Regions from separate parts of the Macrococcus psychrotolerans genome, predicted to be linked through region 1. Evidence: a T-box and tRNA genes for the amino acid it is inferred to sense, from the RefSeq annotation. Region 1 holds a T-box; the other holds one or more tRNA genes.
The links. A T-box is a leader RNA that pairs with one kind of tRNA and senses whether it is charged. The one in region 1 lies ahead of serS (serine--tRNA ligase), so its partner is inferred to be a tRNA-Ser.
Positions count from the first base shown of each region.

Region 2: it has a tRNA-Ser gene. The T-box ahead of serS (serine--tRNA ligase) is inferred to sense a tRNA for this amino acid. The anticodon was not compared.

Region 1 is NZ_CP124591.1:7,372-19,827, forward strand. Features, by position in the region: gene recF (DNA replication/repair protein RecF) at 1-177, shown strand, start outside; gene gyrB (DNA topoisomerase (ATP-hydrolyzing) subunit B) at 185-2,113, shown strand; gene gyrA (DNA gyrase subunit A) at 2,141-4,777, shown strand; gene alsS (acetolactate synthase AlsS) at 4,978-6,645, shown strand; gene budA (acetolactate decarboxylase) at 6,656-7,357, shown strand; gene QA539_RS00065 (NAD(P)H-hydrate dehydratase) at 7,381-8,199, opposite strand; T-box leader at 8,297-8,490, shown strand; gene serS (serine--tRNA ligase) at 8,547-9,818, shown strand; gene QA539_RS00075 (YceI family protein) at 10,045-10,560, shown strand; gene QA539_RS00080 (DUF2232 domain-containing protein) at 10,692-11,603, shown strand; gene QA539_RS00085 (DHH family phosphoesterase) at 11,633-12,456, shown strand, end outside.
Region 2 is NZ_CP124591.1:1,614,083-1,626,538, forward strand. Features, by position in the region: gene queG (tRNA epoxyqueuosine(34) reductase QueG) at 1-1,063, opposite strand, end outside; gene QA539_RS08295 (amino acid ABC transporter ATP-binding protein) at 1,123-1,845, opposite strand; gene QA539_RS08300 (ABC transporter substrate-binding protein/permease) at 1,838-3,289, opposite strand; gene QA539_RS08305 (pyridoxal phosphate-dependent aminotransferase) at 3,447-4,613, shown strand; gene QA539_RS08310 (PTS transporter subunit IIC) at 4,708-5,754, opposite strand; gene QA539_RS08315 (ATP-dependent Clp protease proteolytic subunit) at 5,931-6,485, shown strand; gene QA539_RS08320 (hypothetical protein) at 6,792-7,643, shown strand; tRNA gene QA539_RS08325 (tRNA-Leu) at 7,668-7,749, opposite strand; tRNA gene QA539_RS08330 (tRNA-Gly) at 7,853-7,927, opposite strand; tRNA gene QA539_RS08335 (tRNA-Cys) at 7,947-8,020, opposite strand; tRNA gene QA539_RS08340 (tRNA-Gln) at 8,026-8,097, opposite strand; tRNA gene QA539_RS08345 (tRNA-His) at 8,110-8,182, opposite strand; tRNA gene QA539_RS08350 (tRNA-Trp) at 8,185-8,258, opposite strand; tRNA gene QA539_RS08355 (tRNA-Tyr) at 8,291-8,374, opposite strand; tRNA gene QA539_RS08360 (tRNA-Thr) at 8,383-8,458, opposite strand; tRNA gene QA539_RS08365 (tRNA-Phe) at 8,478-8,550, opposite strand; tRNA gene QA539_RS08370 (tRNA-Asp) at 8,556-8,631, opposite strand; tRNA gene QA539_RS08375 (tRNA-Met) at 8,640-8,713, opposite strand; tRNA gene QA539_RS08380 (tRNA-Ser) at 8,769-8,861, opposite strand; tRNA gene QA539_RS08385 (tRNA-Ile) at 8,872-8,945, opposite strand; tRNA gene QA539_RS08390 (tRNA-Met) at 8,981-9,054, opposite strand; tRNA gene QA539_RS08395 (tRNA-Ala) at 9,074-9,149, opposite strand; tRNA gene QA539_RS08400 (tRNA-Pro) at 9,166-9,239, opposite strand; tRNA gene QA539_RS08405 (tRNA-Arg) at 9,253-9,329, opposite strand; tRNA gene QA539_RS08410 (tRNA-Leu) at 9,345-9,433, opposite strand; tRNA gene QA539_RS08415 (tRNA-Gly) at 9,450-9,524, opposite strand; tRNA gene QA539_RS08420 (tRNA-Leu) at 9,530-9,613, opposite strand; tRNA gene QA539_RS08425 (tRNA-Lys) at 9,631-9,706, opposite strand; tRNA gene QA539_RS08430 (tRNA-Thr) at 9,713-9,788, opposite strand; tRNA gene QA539_RS08435 (tRNA-Val) at 9,800-9,875, opposite strand; rRNA gene rrf (5S ribosomal RNA) at 9,886-10,000, opposite strand; rRNA gene QA539_RS08445 (23S ribosomal RNA) at 10,099-12,456, opposite strand, start outside.

The DNA of each region.
Region 1 (12,456 bases):
TTGCTGGATGATGTACTAAGTGAGTTGGATGATGATAGACAGACGCACCTGTTAACGACAATACAACATAAAGTTCAAACATTTGTGACGACAACGTCAGTAGAAGGTATTGAACACGAAACAATCAATAGAGCGAAATTATTCAATGTATTAGAAGGACAGATTTCGACTAACTAAAGGATAGGTGAACATAGTGGAACAACAAAATTTAGATCAGTATGGTGCCGATCAGATACAGGTACTAGAAGGATTAGAAGCGGTAAGAAAACGTCCTGGTATGTATATTGGTTCTACGGCATCAAGGGGGTTACACCATCTTGTCTGGGAAATTGTTGATAATAGTATTGACGAAGCCCTTGCTGGATATGCAGATCATATTGAAGTGACGATAGAAGAAGATAACTGGATAAAAGTTACGGATAATGGTCGTGGTATTCCGGTAGATATTCAGAAAAAAATGGGTCGTCCTGCGGTTGAAGTCATTTTAACTGTACTGCATGCTGGTGGTAAATTTGGTGGTGGCGGATATAAAGTTTCAGGAGGACTGCATGGCGTTGGTTCATCAGTTGTTAATGCCTTATCGTCTACATTGGAAGTATATGTTCATAAAGATGGCAAGATTCATCATCAAGCATATCACCGTGGTGTACCAGCATTTGATTTAAAGGTAATCGGAGAAACCGATAAGACTGGAACTGTCATTCGTTTTAAAGCGGATTCAGAAATATTTTCTGAAACAACAGAATATGAATACGAAATTCTTCAAAAACGAACTAGAGAGCTTGCCTTCTTAAATAAAGGCATCAAGATTGAAGTTAAGGATGAACGAGATAAAGAAGAAATTCGTCATGATATATACCACTATGAGGGTGGAATTAAATCGTACGTTGAATTACTGAACAAATCTAAAGAAGTCCTATTCCCAGAACCGATTTATATTCATGATAATCGTGATGAGATTGAAGTAGAGATTTCAATTCAATATAACAATGGCTATTCAACAAATCTTCTGAGCTATGCAAATAATATTCATACTTATGAAGGTGGTACACATGAAGATGGATTTAAGCGTGCATTAACTCGTGTAATTAATAGTTATGGTGTAAAGAATAAATTGATTAAAGAAGCCGATGAGAAGTTATCTGGAGAAGATGTACGTGAAGGGATTACTGCAATCGTCTCCATTAAGCATGGAGACCCGCAGTTTGAAGGACAAACGAAAACAAAACTCGGTAATACAGAAGTACGTCAAATTACTGATAACTTGTTTGCAGAAAACTTTGAACGTTTCTTATTAGAAAATCCACCAATTGCACGTATTATCGTGGAAAAAGGGATTATGGCATCGCGTGCCCGACTTGCAGCGAAGAAAGCGCGTGAAGTGACACGTCGTAAGTCAGGACTTGAAATTTCCAGTCTTCCAGGAAAACTTGCGGATTGCTCAAGCAAAGATCCATCCCTTAGTGAATTATATATCGTAGAGGGAGATTCAGCGGGTGGTTCAGCGAAATCAGGAAGAGACTCTAAGACGCAGGCTATTTTACCGTTACGTGGTAAAATTTTAAATGTTGAAAAAGCAAGACTTGATCGAATTCTTGGAAATAATGAAATCCGTTCTATGATTACAGCAATGGGTACAGGTATTGGTGGAGAATTTGATATTTCTAAAGCTAGATATCATAAGATTGTTATTATGACAGATGCTGATGTGGACGGTGCACACATTAGAACATTATTGCTTACATTCTTCTACCGATTTATGAGACCTCTACTGGAAGCAGGATATGTTTATATCGCACAACCTCCATTATTTAAAGTGGAACAAGGTAAGAAAAAATATTATGTATATAACGAACGTGAACTTGATAAATTGAGAAAAGAATTGCCGACGACACCGAAATGGCAACTTGCCAGATATAAAGGTTTAGGAGAAATGAATGCGGATCAGTTATGGGAGACGACTATGAATCCAGAACACCGTTCAATGTTACAAGTGACATTAAACGATGCGATTGAAGCGGATGAAGTTTTCGAGATGCTGATGGGAGATGTTGTAGAACATCGTCGTACGTTCATTGAAGAGAATGCAGAATACGCAAACGTTGATGTATAAAGATAGTATTTTAAGGAGGCGCCATCTATGACTTTAGACCATGATTCAAAATTGAAGGAGCAAAATATCGTCAAAGAAATGAAAGATTCATTTCTAGATTATGCAATGAGTGTTATTGTTTCTCGTGCATTACCGGATGTACGTGACGGCATGAAACCTGTTCATCGTCGAATACTTTACGGTATGAACAACCAAGGAATGACACCAGACAAACCATACAAGAAATCTGCGCGTATTGTCGGAGATGTAATGGGGAAATATCATCCGCATGGAGATTCATCTATATACGAAGCAATGGTGCGTATGGCACAAGATTTCAGCTACCGTTACATGCTTGTCGATGGTCAAGGTAACTTCGGGTCTATGGATGGCGACGGAGCGGCTGCAATGCGATATACGGAAGCGCGTATGTCAAAAATTGCAATGGAACTTATGCGTGATATTAATAAGGACACAATTGACTTTACAGATAACTATGACGGAAATGAACGCGAACCTGTTGTATTACCATCGAGATTTCCTAACTTACTTGTAAATGGAGCTTCTGGTATTGCAGTAGGTATGGCAACAAATATTCCTCCACATAACTTAACAGAAGTCATCAATGGTGTATTAGAACTAAGTAAAAATCCTGATATTTCTATTCCTGAATTAATGGAGTTCATTCAAGGACCAGATTTTCCTACGGCTGGTCTTATATTGGGACGAAGCGGTATACGTCGAGCATATGAAACAGGACGTGGATCTGTAATTATGCGCGCAAAGACATTGATCGAGATGCGTCCGAATGGTAAAGAGACAATTATCATTTCAGAAATTCCCTACCAAGTAAATAAAGCGAGATTAGTCGAGAAAATTGCTGAATTAGCACGTGATAAAAAGGTGGACGGCATTACAGATCTTCGTGACGAAACAAGTTTGAAAGAAGGGGTACGTATTGTTATCGATGTACGTCGTGATGCAAATGCAAGTGTAATCCTTAACAATTTATACAAGCAGACACCACTTCAAACATCATTTGGTGTGAATATGCTTGCCCTTGTAAATGGTAAGCCACAAGTATTAAATATTAAACAGGCAATTTATCATTATCTCGAACATCAAAAGACTGTTGTTCGCCGACGAACTGCTTATAATTTAAAAAAAGCAGAAGATCGCGCACATATTCTGGAAGGATTAAGAATTGCACTAGATCATATCGATGAAATTATTGCTTTAATTAGAGCCTCTAGTAACGATGCTGAAGCATTACAAGGATTACAAGATCAATTTAAATTATCAGAGCGTCAAGCACAGGCAATCCTTGATATGCGTTTACGTCGATTAACAGGTCTGGAAAGAGATAAAATTGAGTCTGAGTATCAAGAACTGTTGAAGTATATCGACGAACTCCGCGCCATATTAGCAGATGAAGAGAAGTTACTGCAAATCATCCGCGATGAATTAATTGAAATTCGTGATAAATATGGAGATGAACGCCGTAGTGAAATAGTTGCTGGAGGATTTGAAGATCTTGAAGATGAAGATTTAATTGATGAAGAAAATATCGTGATTACATTAAGTAGTAATAACTATATTAAACGTCTTCCAGCTTCAACTTATCGTGCACAGCATCGTGGTGGAAGAGGAATTCAAGGTATGAATACTTTGGATGAAGACTTCGTCAGTCAAATGGTAACAACTTCTACACATGATAATGTCCTGTTCTTTACGAACAAAGGGCGTGTGTATAAAGTAAAAGGATACGAAATACCTGAACTTTCAAGACAGTCAAAAGGTATTCCAGTTGTTAACGTAATTGAATTGGACAAAGATGAATCCATCAGTACGATGATTGCAGTGAAAAATCTTGAGCGTGAAGATGCTTATATTATATTTGCGACGAAACATGGAGTGATTAAACGTTCTAATTTATCTCACTTCTCGCGTATTAACAAAAACGGTAAGATAGCTATTAACTTTAGAGAAGAAGATGAACTGATTGCTGTTAGACTAACAGATGGTAATAAGCAACTGATTATAGGAACAAAACACGCTTCACTTATTCGTTTCGAAGAGAATAAATTACGTCCTTTAGGTCGTACAGCTGCAGGAGTTAAAGGTATCAGTCTGCGTGAAGGTGACGAAGTTATCGGATTAGATGTAATAGAATCTAATGGCGAACATGAAGTGCTGGTGGTTACTGAGAATGGATACGGAAAACGTACGAAAGAAAGTGAATATCGAATTTCAAATCGTGGGGGTAAAGGAATTAAAACAGCCACGATCACTGAGAAGAACGGAAATCTTGTCTGTGTCACTACTGTGAATGGTAACGAAGATATTATGATTGTAACAGACCATGGTGTAATTATTCGACTTGATGTTACAGAATTCTCACAAAACGGTCGTTCTGCACAAGGAGTACGCTTGATTCGACTTGATGAAGGACAATTTGTTGCTACTGTCGCTAAAGTGGAAAAAGAAGAAGTGATGGATGCGGATAAAGAACCAGGAGAAGTTATTGCAGAACAAGGTGCAGATTTAACTGAAGTAGCCAAAGAATCGGTTGATGAAACTATAGAGGTTGAAGATGGTCATGTGATGGGAACCGTTGATGTGTCAGAGCAAGGTTCGTTAGAACGTTCTGAATTTCAATCAACATATAATGACAGTGAAGAATAAAGATTAAATTTATGAAATAAAATTTCTTAACCATTAAAATTTTAGAAAATTTTAATGGTTATTTTCTTACCATAAATAGCTTTAAAATAATGTTTTTTTATAAATAAATATCTCAGTTTAATTATTTGCCATTAAAAATGTTTAGTATTATTATAAAAATGTAATAAAAAAAAGTAAAATTATATTTAGGAGAGATGATAATGAAAAAATCTGGTGGAGATTTATTTGTTGATACTCTAATTAATCATGGGGTCACTCATGTTTTTGGTATTCCAGGAGCTAAAATTGATAAAGCGTTTGATGTACTTGAAGATAGAGGACCGAAAGTCATTGTGACACGCCACGAACAAAATGCAGCTATGATTGCACAAGGTATAGGACGTATTACTGGTAAACCTGGTGTTGTGCTTGTGACAAGTGGACCAGGCGTAACGAACTTAACTACTGGACTGATTACTGCAAACTCAGAAAGTGATCCGATTGTAGCCATTGGCGGTAATGTAAGACGAGAAGATAGTTTAAAACGTACACATCAATCACTTGATAATGCTGGATTAATGAAGCACGTTACGAAATATTCTGTAGAAGCGCAAGATGCGAAAAGTATTTCTGAAGCAGTGACGAATGCATTTCGTGAAAGTGTGGAAGGTCGTAAAGGTGTAGCGTTTGTAAGTATTCCTCAAGATGTTATTTCTGCTGATAATGTAGAAGGAGAAGCTATTAAAGTAAAAGAAGCTCCAATACATGGACCTGCACCAGTTCACGAAATTGATGCATTAGTTGAACGTATTAAATCAGCAAAATTACCTGTGCTTCTTTTAGGGATGAGAGCTTCTTCTGAAGCATGTACAGCATCTATTCGCGAATTACTCTCAAAAACACCAATGCCAGTTGTAGAAACATTCCAGGGTTCTGGTATTCTATCTCGTGAATTAGAACATAATTTCTACGGCAGAATTGGTTTATTTCGTAATCAGCCTGGCGATGAGTTATTAAAACATGCTGATTTAGTTATCACTGTTGGATATGATCCTATTGAATATGATCCATTTATATGGAATGCAGAAAATGAAAAAACAATCATTCACATTGATGAAGTACAGAGTGATATCGATAACAACTATGCACCAGTTACTGAATTGATCGGTAACACACCTTTAACAATTCAACGTTTGAATGAAAAACTTCAAAAAGATGATGTGGAATTAGATGATACAACTAAAGAGATATTAGAAAAGATTCAAAAGTTAATTGAAAAAAAATATGAGCTTCCTGAAAACTATAAAGACAGTGAAAAAGTTAACCCTAGACACATTGTTAAAGCAGTACGCGACATAATAGATGATGAAACAACTGTTACTGTAGATGTAGGTTCACTCTATATCTATATGGCACGTTATTTTAGAAGTTATGCACCAAGACATCTGCTCTTTTCAAATGGAATGCAGACGTTAGGTGTTGCTCTACCTTGGGCGATTGCCGCGTCTATTGCACGTCCTGGTAAAAAAGTAGTTTCGATGGCAGGAGATGGTGGATTTTTATTCTCAGGACAAGAATTAATAACAGCTGTTGAAATGAAAGCACCAATCGTTCAATTAATCTGGAACGATGGCTACTATGATATGGTTAAATTCCAGCAAGAAGGTAAATATGGCAAAGGTGCAGCCGTGAGATTACACCCAGTGGATTATGTTAAATATGCTGAATCGATGGGTGCTAAAGGATATCGTGTGACTCATGCTAGTGAATTAGAAGAAATTCTAGAAAAAGCAATGAAAGAAGAAGGACCAGTTGTAGTAGATATTCCTGTAGATTACAGCAATAACTCTAAATTAATGGCAGAACTTTTACCTGATAGCACAAACTAAGGAGGAACTTATGAATCATTTATATCAATATTCAACTATGGGTGCGTTAGTTGGTGGTTTATTTGAAGGCACGTTCAAGATGTCAGAAGTACTGAAATCAGGTAACTATGGTATTGGAACGATGGACGGTCTAGATGGAGAATTGATTATTATAGAAGGTAAGCCTTATCTCATCGAAAGTAATGGAAATATACGAGAGGTGGATGCTGAAGAGCGCACACCTTTTGCGAGCATGATTGAATTTAAACCTACACACACATTAAATTACAAAGAGATATTAAATAAAGAACAGATGGATGAGATTATCCTAGAAGAAATAGAGGGGATGAACTATTTCCATGCGGTTAAGATTACGGGTAAGTTTAAGCTTATCAAAGCACGTGCCGTGAAAAAGCAGAAGAAACCTTATCCAAAATTAGTGGAGGCAGTAAAAGAACAAGGATACTTTGACTATACTGACACTACCGGAACATTGTTTGGTTTCTACACACCACACTTCATTCAAGGCGTTGGTGTTGGTGGCTATCATGTCCATTATCTGAGTGATGATGGTAAAGAAGGCGGCCATGTATTTGATTATGAAATCGAAGATGTATCTGTAGAGATGGCATTAGCAGAAGATTTAATATTAAAGATGCCAGAAACAGAGACATATCGCCAGAATGACTTGAACAACCCTGACATGCTTAAAGATATAGAGGCAAGTGAATAATCGTTTTAGAAGAGGATGAGGCATTATGCCTCATCCTCTTCTAATTCTTTCATCATATAAGGTAGCTGATCTATAATAGCAGATGGTGGTACTACATACATATCACGAGCAAGTTTATCTCCTATAAGACTATGGATATAAACAGCCTGCTTTATCGCTTCCTCTGTATCGAATTGTCCAATAAAGCTTGCAATGATGCCTGCCAAGGCATCACCCATACCTCCTGAGGCCATGGCGGGATCTCCTACTGTAATCTTATAATCACCGCTTTTAAGGTATAGTTCTGTTTCATGTTGTTTCAATATAACATGTGCTCCAAATTCATTAGCTTTTATTCGATTGAGTTCTGGTGTCTGTTCATCGATGCTGATGCCGCTGATACGCTCCCACTCCATCTGGTGTGGCGTAAGTATTACATTACATTTAGGAAATGGATGTTTTAGTTTGCTTAAGATCGTTATTGCATCCCCATCAATAATCAAGCTCTGTTCTTCTTTAATGTGTTGAAATAGTAGCGTTAGAACATTATTTCCTTGGAAATCTAAACCGAGTCCTGGTCCGATGAGTATACAATCAGCATTTTCGATAAGTTTTGTTAAACGTTTAATATCATTAATATCTGAAACCATAGCTTCTGGGCAACGGGAATGCAGAGCAGTATGATTTGAATGATGGGTAGCTACTGTTGTTAAACCACCACCGCTATATACACATGCACGAGCAGCAATCATAATTGATCCGCCCATATTTTGATTACCACCGATGAGTAATATACGTCCGTAATCTCCTTTATGACTATAAGGTTTACGTCTAGGTATACGTATTTCATTGATTAACTGCATAACCATTCTCCTTTTATGTTTCAATGTCCATATAACTATAACAGATATAGTTGAAATTCTAAAATGAATTTGATAATATGAAATTAAATTTAAATATATTATTTGTCTGTTTGGGATAAGTAGTGAATACATTTTTATAAGAGACGTAACGGCTGGTGGAAGTTACGAAATGTATTGATGAATTTCTACCCATTGCATTGAGGATAAATCGGCTTAACCGTTATTTAATTGAGAGAATAGTCGTACTGACTATTAATTAGGGTGGCAACGCGTAAATACCACGTCCCTTTCAAGGGATGTGGTATTTTTTGTTACCCACATATAAAAAATATGAGGAGGCAATACAAATGTTAGACATTAAATTATTTAGAACAGAACCAGAATTCGTTAAGAAAAAATTAGAAATGCGTGCAATTGATACTTCCATCGTTGATGAAATTTTAGCGCTTGATACAGCAGCACGTGAACTTACAGCAAGAACTGAAGAATTAAAAGCAAAACGTAATAAAACCAGCGAAGAAATTGCACAGAAAAAACGTAATAAGGAAAATGCAGACGATGCAATTAAAGCAATGCGTGAAGTGGGTGAAGAAATAAAGCGTATTGATACTGAGTTGAACGAAGTATCTCAAACGTTGAAGGATAAACTTGTACGTTTGCCGAACTTAGTAAGCGATGAAACACCATTTGGCAAAGATGAGGATGAAAACGTTGAAGTCAAGAAATGGGGAACACCACGTACATTTGATTTCGACGCAAAAGCGCATTGGGATATCGTCGAAAATTTAAAAATGGCTGATTTTGAGCGTGCTGCTAAAGTTTCAGGTGCACGTTTCGCATTTTTAACGAAAGATGGTGCGCGTTTAGAACGAGCATTAATGAACTTTATGTTAGATACACATCGTGCAAACGGATACGAAGAAATGGTGACACCACAACTCGTAAATGCCGCTTCTATGTTTGGTACAGGACAACTTCCTAAGTTTGAAGAAGACTTATTCAAAGTTGAAAAAGAAGGTTTATATACAATTCCGACTTCAGAGGTACCACTAACGAACTTCTATCGTGACGAAATCTTAACAAATGATATGTTACCTACGAAATTTACTGCGATGACAGCATGTTTCAGAAGCGAAGCAGGTTCAGCAGGCCGTGATACACGTGGATTAATTCGTATGCATCAATTTAACAAAGTCGAAATGGTGCGCTTTGAACGCCCTGAAGATTCTTACGCTGCGTTAGAAGATATGACACGTTCAGCTGAAAGTATTCTGGAGAAATTAAATATTCCTTATCGTACGATTGCTTTATGTTCTGGAGATATCGGATTTGGTGCTGCAAAAACTTATGATGTTGAAGTGTGGCTGCCAAGTTATGATGCCTATAAAGAAATTAGCTCATGTTCTAATATGACAGACTTTCAGGCACGACGTGCAAATATTCGCTTCAAGCGCGATAAAAATGCAAAAGCTGAACTTGTAAATACATTGAATGGTTCAGGACTAGCTGTAGGACGTACTTTTGCTGCAGTAGTCGAAAATTATCAAAATGAGGATGGATCTATCACAGTTCCAGAAGTACTCGTTCCATATATGGGTGGACAAACTGTAATTAAATAATAAGCAGAGGCGGTTCAATGTTATCATTTGAATCGTCTTTTAATATGATGTTATAATAAGACAGAATTATCAGAATATAAAAACTTTTATTATATAGTTTTTATAGTCGAATATAATTTTTATATTTGATATATTAATTATAACGAAATGGAAGGTCATAATTATTTAACGATATAAACTGGCATTTCTGAATCGGTATAAAAAACTTAAAAGGTGGAACTTAATGATGACAAACTTTAAACTAGACCCAGTACACAGTAACGTAGAATTCTCTATCAAACATTTAATGGTATCAAAAGTGAAAGGTGAATTTACTGAATTTGATGGACAAGCTACAGGAGACATCAACGATTTAACATCTCTACAATTAACAGCTTCTGTAAAAGTAGATTCTATTAACACGAACAATGCAGACCGCGACGGTCATTTAAAATCTGCTGATTTCTTCGATGTAGAAAAATATCCGGAGATTAAATTTGTATCTAAGTCTATTACTCAAAACAAAATAACAGGAGACTTAACAATTAAAGATCAAACGCATGAAGAAACATTTGATTTAGAATTTAACGGTGTTCATAAAAATCCAATGGATGGAAGCAGTGTAACTGGATTTATCGTAAATGGATCAGTTAACCGTGAAAAATATGGCATCAACTTTAATCAAGCCTTAGAAACAGGGGGCGTTATGATTGGTAAAGAAGCTAAATTCGAAGTTAACGCTGAATTTGCAATCGAAGAATAATAAATATAATTGTAGCTGGGGCAAAATTGCCTCAGTTTTTTATTTTGTTCTGAAAAATTGAGACTTGAGAAAGAAAGTTGTAAAATAGAGTAGTTATCGAAATTTTTGTTTTAAGAAAGTGAGATTTTAATTTGAATATTGATATAAGAAAAACAATTGTAACTTCTATTATTATGCTATTAGCAACAATAATCATTCATTTTGTACCAGGGCTATTCTTAATTATTGCACCTTTTTTGCTTATTCCTGCAGTGACTTTGTATTATCACTCTAAAGAAAGTTACTATGTGATGAGTTTTGTAATTCTTATCGCTGTTATATTTGCTTCGATATTCACAATGCAAATTATGTTAAGCGTTATTTTTGGAGGTTATATTGTAGGCCAATTATTAAAAGAGAAAGCTTCTAAGGAACGTATACTATACATTTTGACTGTGTTTTATACCGTTTTTTCGTTAATCGCTATAATTATATTGCAAATGGCTGGTGTTATACCGAAAATGGCGGATATTTTTGCCCCTGCTACAGATGCTTACTATAACTTATTAATGGCAGAGGTTGAAAAAGGCACAGTTACTAAAACATACGCTGATTTATTTTTAACGAGTATGGATGCATTAGTGTTACAAATACCAGGGTTATTAATTTTATTTTTATTTATATTATCCCTTATTCAAATCAGCATTACTTTTCCATTTGTAAGAAAGTTTAAAGTATCGACACCAAATTTCCGACCGTTATATATGTGGCGTATTCCAAAAGTAGTGCTATATCTATACTTTCTTACGCTTTTTATTGCACTCTTCATTACAGATACGGATGTCGTGCTGTTAGGCATAGTCACAAACTTTAAGTATGTGTTAGAATGGGTTATATTCATCCAGGGACTCTCGCTGTTTAGCTTCTTTATAAAAGTAAAACGTACACATCCAGTATTAAACATTTTAATATACATATTTGCATTTATTTTCTCACCAGTGACACAAATCTTTGGAATGATAGATATGATATTGAATTTAAAATCTAATATTAAGCGCAAGTAAGATTATAAATTTAACGAAGAGGTGTCAACATGAACAGAAAGTATAACAGGCAGACATTGATCATACCCTTTATTGTGATGACGCTTGCTGCTATCATCGTGACAGGGATTTTGTATACTGAAGATGCGATGTTAGCTGGAGTGACCAGTGTGATTCTATTTATTATTATCTGCATTTCCTACTCTTACTTTAAACATAGTTTGAGACAAAATGAACGTTATATTGAGAATTTGTCCACTGTAATTGGTAATGGAAAGAACTATGCGATAAGTGAGTTACCAATAGGGATTCTGCTGCTAGATGAAAATGAGCATATTGAATGGTATAACCATTTTATGAATGAAAAAATTAGTGAGCCTATTATTTCAGAATCTATTCATGATATTTTTCCGAACTTGCTGAACCAACTTAAGGTAAGCGCGGTTAATGAGGCGAATGCTCAATACAAAGACTACAAATTTAAAGTGATGTTTTCTGAAGAGAATAATGTACTATATTTCTTCGATATTACTGATAAGATTGAAACACATCAATTATTTGAAGATGCAAAGCCTGTAATTGGTATTATGTTTTTAGATAATTTTGACGAAGTCACTCAAAACATGACCGACGCCCAACGTACCGAGATTAATAGCTTAATGTCTATGGAAATCAATAAGTGGGCAGAACTTAATAATGTTTATATCAAAAGATATCAATCGGATCAGTTTATGATGTTCTTTAATCAAAAAATATTGCACTCAATCGAAGAAACAAAATTTAATTTACTTGATAATATTAGAGATAAAAGCCGTGAAATTAAGACACATGTCACTTTGAGTGTAGGGATTGGTGAAGGTGCTGATAACTTAAT
Region 2 (12,456 bases), 430 kb from region 1:
GCGTATATCTTTCTCTTAAATAATCATGGGTAGACATACTAATTTTTCCAAGTGCCCAGTATGCGGTCCCTTTAATTTCTGGTCGCACATCATTTTCCGCGACCTCTTTCAGGTCATCAATGGCATCTATTTCCTTGAAGTGCGCAAGCGCTAAGATAGCATTACGCTGAATCGGCTTCTTACCACGCCATGCACCAGCAAGATGACCATATTCATTCTTAAACTGTTTGTTATTCATCTTTAAAAGCGGCACAAGTAATGGCTTTAAAGTTTGTGGTTCCAGTTCAATATCATCGTGCGTCGTATTGATGCCACGATTTTTAGGACATACTTGCTGACATGTATCACAACCGTATAACCTGTTACCAATCTTCCCCCGGTATTCATCCGGCATAAATCCTTTCGTCTGCGTTAAGAAACTGATACATTTATTGGAATCGAGTTGTCCATCACCAAGCAGCGCACCTGTAGGGCATCGATCGATACATATCGTACAGTCGAGACATGAATCGATAACTGGATGGTCAGGTGTAAACGGAATAGAGATCAGCATCTCTCCTAAATAGGTCCAAGTCCCAAGTGTCTTATTTAATATAAAGCCATTCTTCGCTGCGTACCCAAGTCCTGCACGCTCTGCTACCGCACGATCACTTAGCACACCTGTATCCACCATATTCATTACTTTTGCATCGGGCACACGTTCTAATATAAATGATTCAAGCAATGATAAGCGTCGATTTAGAAGTGTATGATAATCTATACCCCACGACGCCCGTGCGAATATCCCACGACGCGCCCCGCGCATGCTTTTAGGAGTGTTCGGTAACTTATTCGGATAACCTACTGCAATCGCGATGATGGACTGTGCCTCTGGTAATGATAGCTTCGGGTCAATGCGCTCTTCAATAGAACCTTTCTCAAATCCTGATGCATAGCCTGAGTTGTAATAAGATTCTAGTTTCGGTCGCAGCTCATGGAAAGGATCTGCCGTCGTAAAGCCAATCGCATCAATGCCGACCGTCTTACTATATGCGATAATCTCCTGTTTTAACTGTTCGTTCATCGTACACCTCCTAAACATTTATAGTTTAACACAAAAAAGCATGTGGATATCCCACACGCTTACAATACTTTAGATAAAAAGCTCTTTGTTCTTTCATGCTTAGGGTTTGTAAAAAGTTCAGAAGGCGGTCCTTCCTCTTGCACCACTCCTTTATCCATAAAGATGACACGATCTGCTACTTCTCTGGCAAAACCCATCTCATGTGTTACAACGACCATCGTCATCCCTTCAAGTGCAAGCTTCTTCATAACTTGCAGTACATCTCCTACTACTTCTGGATCCAGTGCTGATGTTGGTTCATCAAAGAGCATCACATCAGGGTTCATCGCCAGTGCACGTGCAATTGCAACACGCTGCTTCTGCCCACCTGAAAGCTGCGACGGATAATATTCTGCTCTATCCTGTAATCCAACTTTATCAAGCAATTCCAGAGCTGTTGCCTTTAACCCAGATTTATCTCCTTTATTAAGCAAGGAAGGTGCAAGCATTAGATTCTCAATAACCGTCTTATGGGGAAAAAGGTTAAAGCTCTGAAATACCATCCCCATCTTCTGCCTTAGTTTATTGATGTTTGTCCCTTTCGCTGTAAGCTGATTGCCTTCGAAGATAATTTCTCCGCTCGTTGGGGTTTCAAGCAAGTTCAAACAACGTAATAATGTTGACTTTCCGCTTCCAGAAGGTCCGATGATTGCAACAACCTCACCGGTACTTACTTCAAGGTCAATGCCTTTTAACACTTCAACTTCTCCAAAACTTTTATATAGCTTATTCACACTAATCACTTACACTCATCCTCCTTTCAAAGACATTCATCACACGCGACAATCCGAATGTCAGTATAAAGTACACAACTGCTGCTATCAATAACGGTGTAAATGGATCAAACGATGCACCTTGCACCACTTGAGCATTGAACATCAGTTCAGATACCCCGATCACCGAAACGATAGATGACTCTTTAATCACAGTAATAAATTCATTACCAAGTGCTGGCAATATCTTCTTGATTGCTTGTGGCATAATGACTTTGTTCATCGCCTGCGAATTGCTTAATCCAAGTGAACGTGCCGCTTCCATCTGTCCTTTGTCCACTGCTTTAATCCCTGCACGAATAATCTCAGCTATATATGCTGCACAGTTGATCACAAGTGCAATCGCACCGCAGATGAATGCTGAAAGATCGATGCCGAGTACTGCTGTCGTACCGAAGTACACCAAGAATACTTGGACGAGTAACGGTGTTCCACGAATAAACTCGATATAGATCCATGATATCGTTCTGGCAATAATATTCTTGCTTAGTTTCATAAATGCCAGGATACCTCCAAATAATGAACCAAGAAGTACACCAATTAATGAAATAACAATCGTTCCACCAATCCCCTGGATAAAGAATGTTCCATATTTACTAAAGAATGAGCCATCATCAAACATCTCCTGATTTGCTTTATCTTTATAATCCTGAATTAAATTCTTATCATTTACTTCCTTTATATGTTTATTTAATTCACTTAACAGTTTCGGTGAATTTTTGGGAATAGCAATCGCTGTTCCTTTTTCAGCATCTGCAAACTGCAACTCTGAGAATGCTAAGGTTTTATTTTGAGAAAGATACGCCTCTCCTACTGGGCCTTCTAATATCACACCATCAATCTTTCCTGTATTGAGCGACATGATTATTTCTGGAACACGTGTTAATGACTGCACCTCTGCTTCTGGTATTTCTTTCTTAGCTAGCTCTTCTTGTGTCGTCTGTTTCTGTACACCGATCGCTTTACCAGTAAAATCTTCTATCGCCTTTAATTTATCTTTATCTTTCTTTTGTATAATCATACGTTGCTGTACATGCATATAGTAGTCTGTAAAATCTACTTCTTTCTTACGCTCAGGCGTTGGACTCATACCCGAAGCAATCATATCAATCTTTCCTGTTTTAAGTGCCCCTAGCAAGCTATCAAACTGCATATTGACGATTTTGAGCTCCACACCTAAATCTTTGGCAAGTTTTTTGGAGAGCTCTATATCAATCCCTGCATATACTCGCTTACCATTCTTTGTCTTTTCGAATTCATAGGGTGCGTAATCTGCTGACAGACCCACACGTAGTACTCCATTCTTCTTAACCACATCATATTGGTCTGTCGCACTACGCGCTGTAGAAAAAGGAAAAACGGATAGTAATACTATAAACACGAATGTTAATTGCATGACATTTCTTATTTTCATATGAGTACCCCTTTCTGTTATAATCGAATTATACATTATATAGAATAATTATACAAGATTTTTATTTTTACAAATGTTCTAATAATTTTTATTTTTTTGATTCTTTATAATCATTACTGTACAATTTATAGAACAAACTAACGAAAGAGTGAAACATATGCCAACATTAAACAACAATATCTTAGAAGTAACCATTCCAGGGACAAGAGAATTCGCAAATAAAGTAGCAGGTCTACACGATGCTGTTGATTTAACGCTCGGTCAGTCCGGTTTCGACGCACCACAATATATTAAAGATGCGATGATTGAAGCAATCAATGACAATAAACTGCGCTATACACATAACCGTGGTCTTATTGAACTGCGTCAGGCTATCAGTGATAAGTTAAAACTTGACTTCAACGTTGACTATGATGCTGAGCATCAGATTGTCGTAACAAACGGAGGATCAGAAGCAATAGATGATATTTTTAGAAGCATCATTAATCCAGGAGATGAGGTGATTATTCCTTCTCCAAGTTATCTTGGATATGAACCAATTCTGAAGTTGCTCGGTGCTAAAGTCGTGAACATTGACACGCGCGATACACATTTAATTCCGACACCAGAAGCGGTCAAAAGAGCAATCACTAAAGATACGAAAGCGATTCTTTTTAACTATCCGACAAATCCAACCGGAAAGACATTGACGTATGACCAGATTAAAGGTCTTGTAGATGTGCTGAAAGATGAAGATATCTTTATCGTGACAGATGAAATTTATTCAGAGAATATATATGATGTAGAACATCATTCATTTATCGAATTTGACAGTGTTCGTGATCGATTATTTGTTATCAATGGGTTATCGAAATCACATGCAATCACTGGCGCACGTGTCGGCTATGTTGTATCTACGCCTGAACTCATTACACACGTTACAAGCGTTCATCTATACAACTCTATCTGTGTAGCAACACCAAGTCAGTACGGGGCGCTTAGCGCGTTCACACATGATAATAAAGAGATCATATCAATGAATAAAGCATATAAAGAGCGTAGAGACTATCTTTATGACAAATTAACCCAGATGGGATTACCCGTAGAAAAACCTCAAGGTGCTTTCTATATCTTCCCGGATATCTCTGCCTATAATTCAGACTCATATCAGTTTGCTACAGACTTACTAGAATCCGAACGTCTTGCAGTTGTTCCTGGCAGTGCTTTCTCTAAATACGGAGAAGGTCATATCCGTCTGTCTTTCGCATCAACAATGGAAGAAATTAAAGAAGCCTGTGTAAGACTTGAACGATTCCTGAATAATTATCCAAAACAACCGAAATAAATTTATATAAAAATAAACCCATGCGCTACGAAGATTGCATATCTTCATTGCACATGGGTTATTTCTTTGTCATGATATCAATATCTAAAACAAACTACTGCTGTGGCGTAAACTTATACAAGCTATCCTGATATTTCGGCATAACTTTCTTTAGAACGATATGTGTAACAAATGCGATCGGCAATGGAATGATCACGTATGCGAGAAGCAGGCTGAGTATATTTGCAGCGAAACTTCCTTCCATGAACTTCAGCGCATTAATTGGACCAACGAGCCCTGTATATCCGAAACCTGCACTCATCGGCGTACCTTGAACATTAAAGAAATATGCACATAGTCCAGCCACAATCCCGTTAATAAAGAGCGGTAAAGCAATTAAAGGGTTCTTGAAGTATACAGGCATCATCATCTTCGCAGCACCAATAATTAAAGTCAGTACCGTTCCGCGATCATTCACCTTTAATGAACCAAAGATAAACGTGTAGCAACATGCTACAATTCCGAGATTCGCTGCCCCGCTTCCTAGTCCTGAAAGACTAATCACAGTAGCAATAGCCACAAGAGAAATAGGTGTTGCCATCAGTAAACTGAATGTAATACCGATCAATATACACATCATCAATGGATTCAGTTCTGTGAAGCGTTCAATCATCTGACCAATCGCTCCCGTAACGTGCTTTACGTAAGGTAAAGTCAGCGTACCAATGAAGCCAGGCAGAATTCCAGCAAGTAACGGTAAAAATACAATATTTAAACTACCCATCTTGTTGCCGGCATAGATTAATATCGCTGCACTGATAGCAATCGTCAGCATCATATTAATCAAGTCACCAATACCGACGAACTGAAAACCTTTGCCATTAAACTGAACAGCACCAGAACCGAGCATCGATGCTCCTGAGAGTATCGCTGTCTGCAGTGCACTAAACTTAAACTGAGCACCAATTGTAATACCAGCAAGTAAGCTTAGCGTAAACTGGAACACCATCAGCAAGTGCCCTAAATTTATAAAAATATCATTATATTGTGCGAGATACTTAAACAATTCACCAAGCATCGCATTCGGTACAAGTGCAACGACAATACCTGCCGCCATACCATTAAGAATATTCATAAAAAACTGTTTTGGAGTTAACCTCATTGTTACACCTACCCTTTTTCGTATTGATTATATTTTTAACATACTTCATTACTTAAAAGCAATAAATTTTTGAAAAATATAACGCAATTATAATCTTATAAATCCGTGAGTATTATGTTTGACTTAAATTGACCAAACCAATAAAATAAAAATAACAAGCATATAGGAGGCTTATTATGACAAACGAAAACAAAGATCTAATGTTAGAAAAAATGATAGAATCAAGAACAATCCTAATCTCTGGAGGTATTGATGACAAATCAGCGAAAGAAGTTGTCAATCAATTATTACTTTTAGATTCAATCAATCATGAACCAATTAAATTAATCATCTCATCTCCTGGTGGACATGTAGACTCTGGTTATCTAATTCACGATATGATTAATTTCGTCGAATCAGAAGTGAAGATTATTGGTGCAGGTTGGGTAGTGAGTGCGGGCGTATTAATTTACTTATCAGGTAAGAAAGAAAATCGTTACGCATTACCAAATACACGCTTTATGATCCATCAGCCAAGTGGGGGCACTCAAGGACAAGCGTCAAATATGGAGATTACAGCGAAAGAAATTATCCGTACACGCCAAAAGTTAAATGAATTAATCGCACGTGAAACTGGTAAATCTGTAGAAGAAGTCGAGCAGCATACAGGCCGTGACTACTGGTTAAATACAGAAGAAGCAAAAGAATACGGTATCGTAAATAAAATTATTGAAAACCAAAAAGAAATCTAAAAAAATCTCAATGCACATTACGTTGCATTGAGATTTTTTTGGAATTAAAGAAGCAACAAATATTTAGTGAAGTAATGACCTCTAGCTTATTAATGCTGCATATTTACTTTCTTATTAAAGCTCCTAATTTATAACGAAATTCAACAGATATTAAAAGTACCGAATATTTCTTATCAGAAAGAAATTGATGGAATCCTATCCCCTGTTATTAATGACATACAGCATAACAGAAAGGGTGCCTTCATATTTAAGCATTATGCATATACGAAAGCACGCATTAATGATATTGATAATGCTGTGAAATATATGAATAAAGCGAAATCAATCTATGCTGATAATGATGATATAAATGAATTAATAGAGGTTGAAAAAGATTACGCAAGCATATATTATCTTGTAAGGGATTACGATAAAGCATTGCAGCATGCGATTACAACTTATGAAACTTATAAAGATGACCTATCTGTTACAAATCCAAATATCATCCCTAACTTACTCGTATCAATCGGAACGTTCTGCTATCAGAACTACGATATTGATGACTGTATTAAATACTTTAAGCTTGCTGAAGAAAAATGTATAGAGAACAAGACTTACAAACATCTGACACCAATATATAAATCATTGTGCGTCATGTATATATTGAATCAGGATGAAACACACTATAGAGACACATATAAAAAATTTGATAATATAAAGCTGTTAAATCCAGATGATTTTCAGACAAACTTCGATATATTTACAACAGATATCATCTATTACTTCTTTAACGAGGAATATCATAAGCTGTTATACCTACTGGATCAAAGAGATACACTGTTAAAGCACGATCAGTATCAGCAGCAAGTAAGCGATAACTTCGAGGACTTCTGGAGCTTATATAAAGCAATTGCACTTTATAACTTACAACAATACGACAGCGCAATTTCCATTTTGAAAAGCGATGACGCTGATACAAAATTTATGGCGCTTGCGGACGTAAGTATACATGCACAGAAATACACATATCTTGCTTTAAATGAAGAGCGATTAGGTAATGATAAAAGCGCATGTGATTACATTATTAAGGCGATGGATATGATTGAATCAATCCCATCGAATCACTTCACTCAAATAACCGAACAGACATATGAACGTATCATAAATAAAAGCCTCTAAACGCAATGTTTAGAGGCTTTAGTATACCACCGGTCGGGGTCGAACCGACACTCCGTGAGGAACCGGATTTTGAGTCCGGCGCGTCTGCCAATTCCGCCACGGTGGCTAAATATTAAATTAATTGTAGCAAACTAAGTATAGTGCTAATTACCAGGATAGTCAATGACAGTGTGTAAGAAAAAAATAAGCTACCCTATGGTAACTATAAATGGAGCGGAAGGTAGGACTTACACCTACACCTCAGATCAGGAAGATCTGTATTCTAAAAGTTGAAATACTCCCGCAATATAAAATTAGTAAAGATGGAGGCGCCAACCGGATTTGAACCGGTGATAGAGGTTTTGCAGACCTCGGCCTTACCACTTGGCTATGGCGCCTTTAACTGGGCTAGCTGGATTCGAACCAACGAGTGACGGAGTCAAAGTCCGTTGCCTTACCGCTTGGCTATAGCCCATTAATAATAAAGGGCGACTGATGGGAATCGAACCCACGAATGTCGGAACCACAATCCGATGCGTTAACCACTTCGCCACAATCGCCATGGCAGGGGCAGTAGGAATCGAACCCACACCAAAGGTTTTGGAGACCTCTATTCTACCGTTGAACTATGCCCCTATATTAATATTATAGCATATGTATGAATCAAATGGTGGAGGGGGGCAGATTCGAACTGCCGAACCCGAAGGAGCGGATTTACAGTCCGCCGCGTTTAGCCACTTCGCTACCCCTCCAGATGGAATGGTGCCGGAAAAAGGACTTGAACCCTCAACCTACTGATTACAAGTCAGTTGCTCTACCAGTTGAGCTATTCCGGCATAATACAAAATAAAAAGATGGCTCAGGACGGAATCGAACCGCCGACACAAGGATTTTCAATCCTTTGCTCTACCGACTGAGCTACTGAGCCATACATGGCGGTCCCGACGGGAATCGAACCCGCGATCTCCTGCGTGACAGGCAGGCATGTTAACCGCTACACCACGGGACCACTAATAATTGCGGGAGGCGGATTTGAACCACCGACCTTCGGGTTATGAGCCCGACGAGCTACCAGACTGCTCCATCCCGCGATAATAATAAATAAATTGAAAACCATATTTTATTGAGTGCTGAAGTAAAAAATAATGGCGGAGGAAGAGGGATTCGAACCCCCGCGAGCCGTTAAGCCCCTGTCGGTTTTCAAGACCGATCCCTTCAGCCGGACTTGGGTATTCCTCCATATATAAAGTGGACCTTGCAGGACTCGAACCTGCGACCAAACGGTTATGAGCCGTTTGCTCTAACCAACTGAGCTAAAGGTCCTAAATCCAAAGGTAAACACTTATTAAAATAAATAGTGGCGGCAGAGGGGATCGAACCCCCGACCTCACGGGTATGAACCGTACGCTCTAGCCAGCTGAGCTACGCCGCCGAAATAATAATTAAGTTTATGGTGGAGACTAGCGGGATCGAACCGCTGACCTCCTGCGTGCAAAGCAGGCGCTCTCCCAGCTGAGCTAAGCCCCCATATATGTAAAGCGAGTCGGGAAGACAGGATTCGAACCTGCGACCCCTTGGTCCCAAACCAAGTGCTCTACCAAGCTGAGCTACTTCCCGTAGCTAATAAAAATGGCGCGCCCGAGAGGAGTCGAACCCCTAACCTTTTGATCCGTAGTCAAACGCTCTATCCAATTGAGCTACGGGCGCATATTAAAAATTAAATGGTGCCGAGGACCGGAATCGAACCGGTACGGTAATCACTTACCGCAGGATTTTAAGTCCTGTGCGTCTGCCAGTTCCGCCACCCCGGCATTCAAAATTTAATAATGGAGCGAAAGACGGGATTCGAACCCGCGACCCCAACCTTGGCAAGGTTGTATTCTACCACTGAACTACTTTCGCAAAAATGGTGCGGGTGAAGGGAGTCGAACCCCCACGCCAAAGGCGCTAGATCCTAAGTCTAGTGCGTCTGCCAATTCCGCCACACCCGCATATAAAATTATTAAAATGGTGAGCCATAGAGGATTCGAACCTCTGACCCTTTGATTAAAAGTCAAATGCTCTACCAACTGAGCTAATGGCTCTAGAAATGGTGCCGGAAAAAGGACTTGAACCCTCAACCTACTGATTACAAGTCAGTTGCTCTACCAGTTGAGCTATTCCGGCATAATATTAAATGGTGGAGGATGACGGGCTCGAACCGCCGACCCTCTGCTTGTAAGGCAGATGCTCTCCCAGCTGAGCTAATCCTCCTGGGTATATTGCCCGGCAACGTCCTACTCTCGCGGATCGTAAGACCAACTACCATCGGCGCTAGAGAGCTTAACTTCTGTGTTCGGTATGGGAACAGGTGTGACCTCTCTGCCATCGTCACCAGACAAATGAAAGAATAAATAGTTTATACTTTCAAAACTAGATAAAGTAAGTAAGATATATTAGATTCTACCCGGCAATCCCGAATAAAAAATCTATAAAATTGATTAAGTCTTCGATCGATTAGTATTCGTCAGCTCCATACATCACTGTACTTCCACCTCGAACCTATTAACCTCATCATCTTTGAGGGATCTTATAACCGAAGTTGGGAAATCTCATCTTGAGGGGGGCTTCATGCTTAGATGCTTTCAGCACTTATCCCGTCCATACATAGCTACCTGACTATGCCGCTGGCGCGACAACTGGTACACCAGAGGTATGTCCATCCCGGTCCTCTCGTACTAAGGACAGCTCCTCTCAAATTTCCTACGCCCACGACGGATAGGGACCGAACTGTCTCACGACGTTCTGAACCCAGCTCGCGTACCGCTTTAATGGGCGAACAGCCCAACCCTTGGGACCGACTACAGCCCCAGGATGCGATGAGCCGACATCGAGGTGCCAAACCTCCCCGTCGATGTGAACTCTTGGGGGAGATAAGCCTGTTATCCCCGGGGTAGCTTTTATCCGTTGAGCGATGGCCCTTCCATGCGGAACCACCGGATCACTAAGTCCGTCTTTCGACCCTGCTCGACTTGTAGGTCTCGCAGTCAAGCTCCCTTGTGCCTTTACACTCTGCGAATGATTTCCAACCATTCTGAGGGAACCTTTGAGCGCCTCCGTTACTCTTTAGGAGGCGACCGCCCCAGTCAAACTGCCCGCCTGACACTGTCTCCCGCCACGATAAGTGGCGCGGGTTAGAAAGTCAACACAGCCAGGGTAGTATCCCACAGCGCCTCCACGTAAGCTGACGCTCACGCTTCAAAGGCTCCTACCTATCCTGTACAAGCTGTGCCGAATTTCAATATCAGGCTGCAGTAAAGCTCCACGGGGTCTTTCCGTCCTGTCGCGGGTAACCTCGCATCTTCACAGGTACTATGATTTCACCGAGTCTCTCGTTGAGACAGTGCCCAAATCGTTACGCCTTTCGTGCGGGTCGGAACTTACCCGACAAGGAATTTCGCTACCTTAGGACCGTTATAGTTACGGCCGCCGTTTACTGGGGCTTCAATTCGTAGCTTCGCATACGCTAACCACTCCTTTTAACCTTCCGAAGACCGGGCAGGCGTCAGCCCCTATACTTCACCTTACGGTTTTGCAGAGACCTGTGTTTTTGATAAACAGTCGCTTGGGCCTATTCACTGCGGCTCTTCAAGGCTTGCACCCTAAAAAGCACCCCTTCTCCCGAAGTTACGGGGTCATTTTGCCGAGTTCCTTAACGAGAGTTCGCTCGCTCACCTTAGAATTCTCATCTTGACTACCTGTGTCGGTTTGCGGTACGGGCACCTAATTTCTAACTAGAGGCTTTTCTTGGCAGTGTGAAATCAACGACTTCGCTACTATAATTTCGCTCCCCATCACACCTTGATCTTGGTGAGTACCGGATTTGCCTGATACTCAATCTCAGTGCTTGGACGTACATAACCAACAGTACGCTTCGCCTATCCTACTGCGTCCCCCCATCGTTCAAACAATCTTAGGTGGTACAGGAATATCTACCTGTTGTCCATCGCCTACGCCATTCGGCCTCGGCTTAGGTCCCGACTAACCCAGAGCGGACGAGCCTTCCTCTGGAAACCTTAGTCAATCGGTGGACGGGATTCTCACCCGTCTTTCGCTACTCACACCGGCATTCTCACTTCTAAGCGCTCCACATGTCCTTACGATCATGCTTCGACGCCCTTAGAACGCTCTCCTACCATTGTCCTACGGACAATCCACAGCTTCGGTAATATGTTTAGCCCCGGTACATTTTCGGCGCAGCGTCACTCGACTAGTGAGCTATTACGCACTCTTTAAATGATGGCTGCTTCTAAGCCAACATCCTAGTTGTCTGGGCAACGCCACATCCTTTTCCACTTAACATATATTTTGGGACCTTAGCCGGTGGTCTGGGCTGTTTCCCTCTCGACTACGGACCTTATCACCCGCAGTCTGACTCCCGCATTAAATTATCTGGCATTCGGAGTTTGTCTGAATTCGGTAACCCGAGGGGGGCCCCTAGTCCAAACAGTGCTCTACCTCCAGTAATCATCATGCGAGGCTAGCCCTAAAGCTATTTCGGAGAGAACCAGCTATCTCCAGGTTCGATTGGAATTTCTCCGCTACCCACACCTCATCCGCTCACTTTTCAACGTAAGTCGGTTCGGTCCTCCATTCAGTGTTACCTGAACTTCAACCTGGACATGGGTAGATCACCTGGTTTCGGGTCTACGACCTGATACTCATTCGCCCTATTCAGACTCGCTTTCGCTACGGCTCCACATATACTGCTTAACCTTGCATCAAATCGTAACTCGCCGGTTCATTCTACAAAAGGCACGCCATCACCCATTAACGGGCTCTGACTACTTGTAAG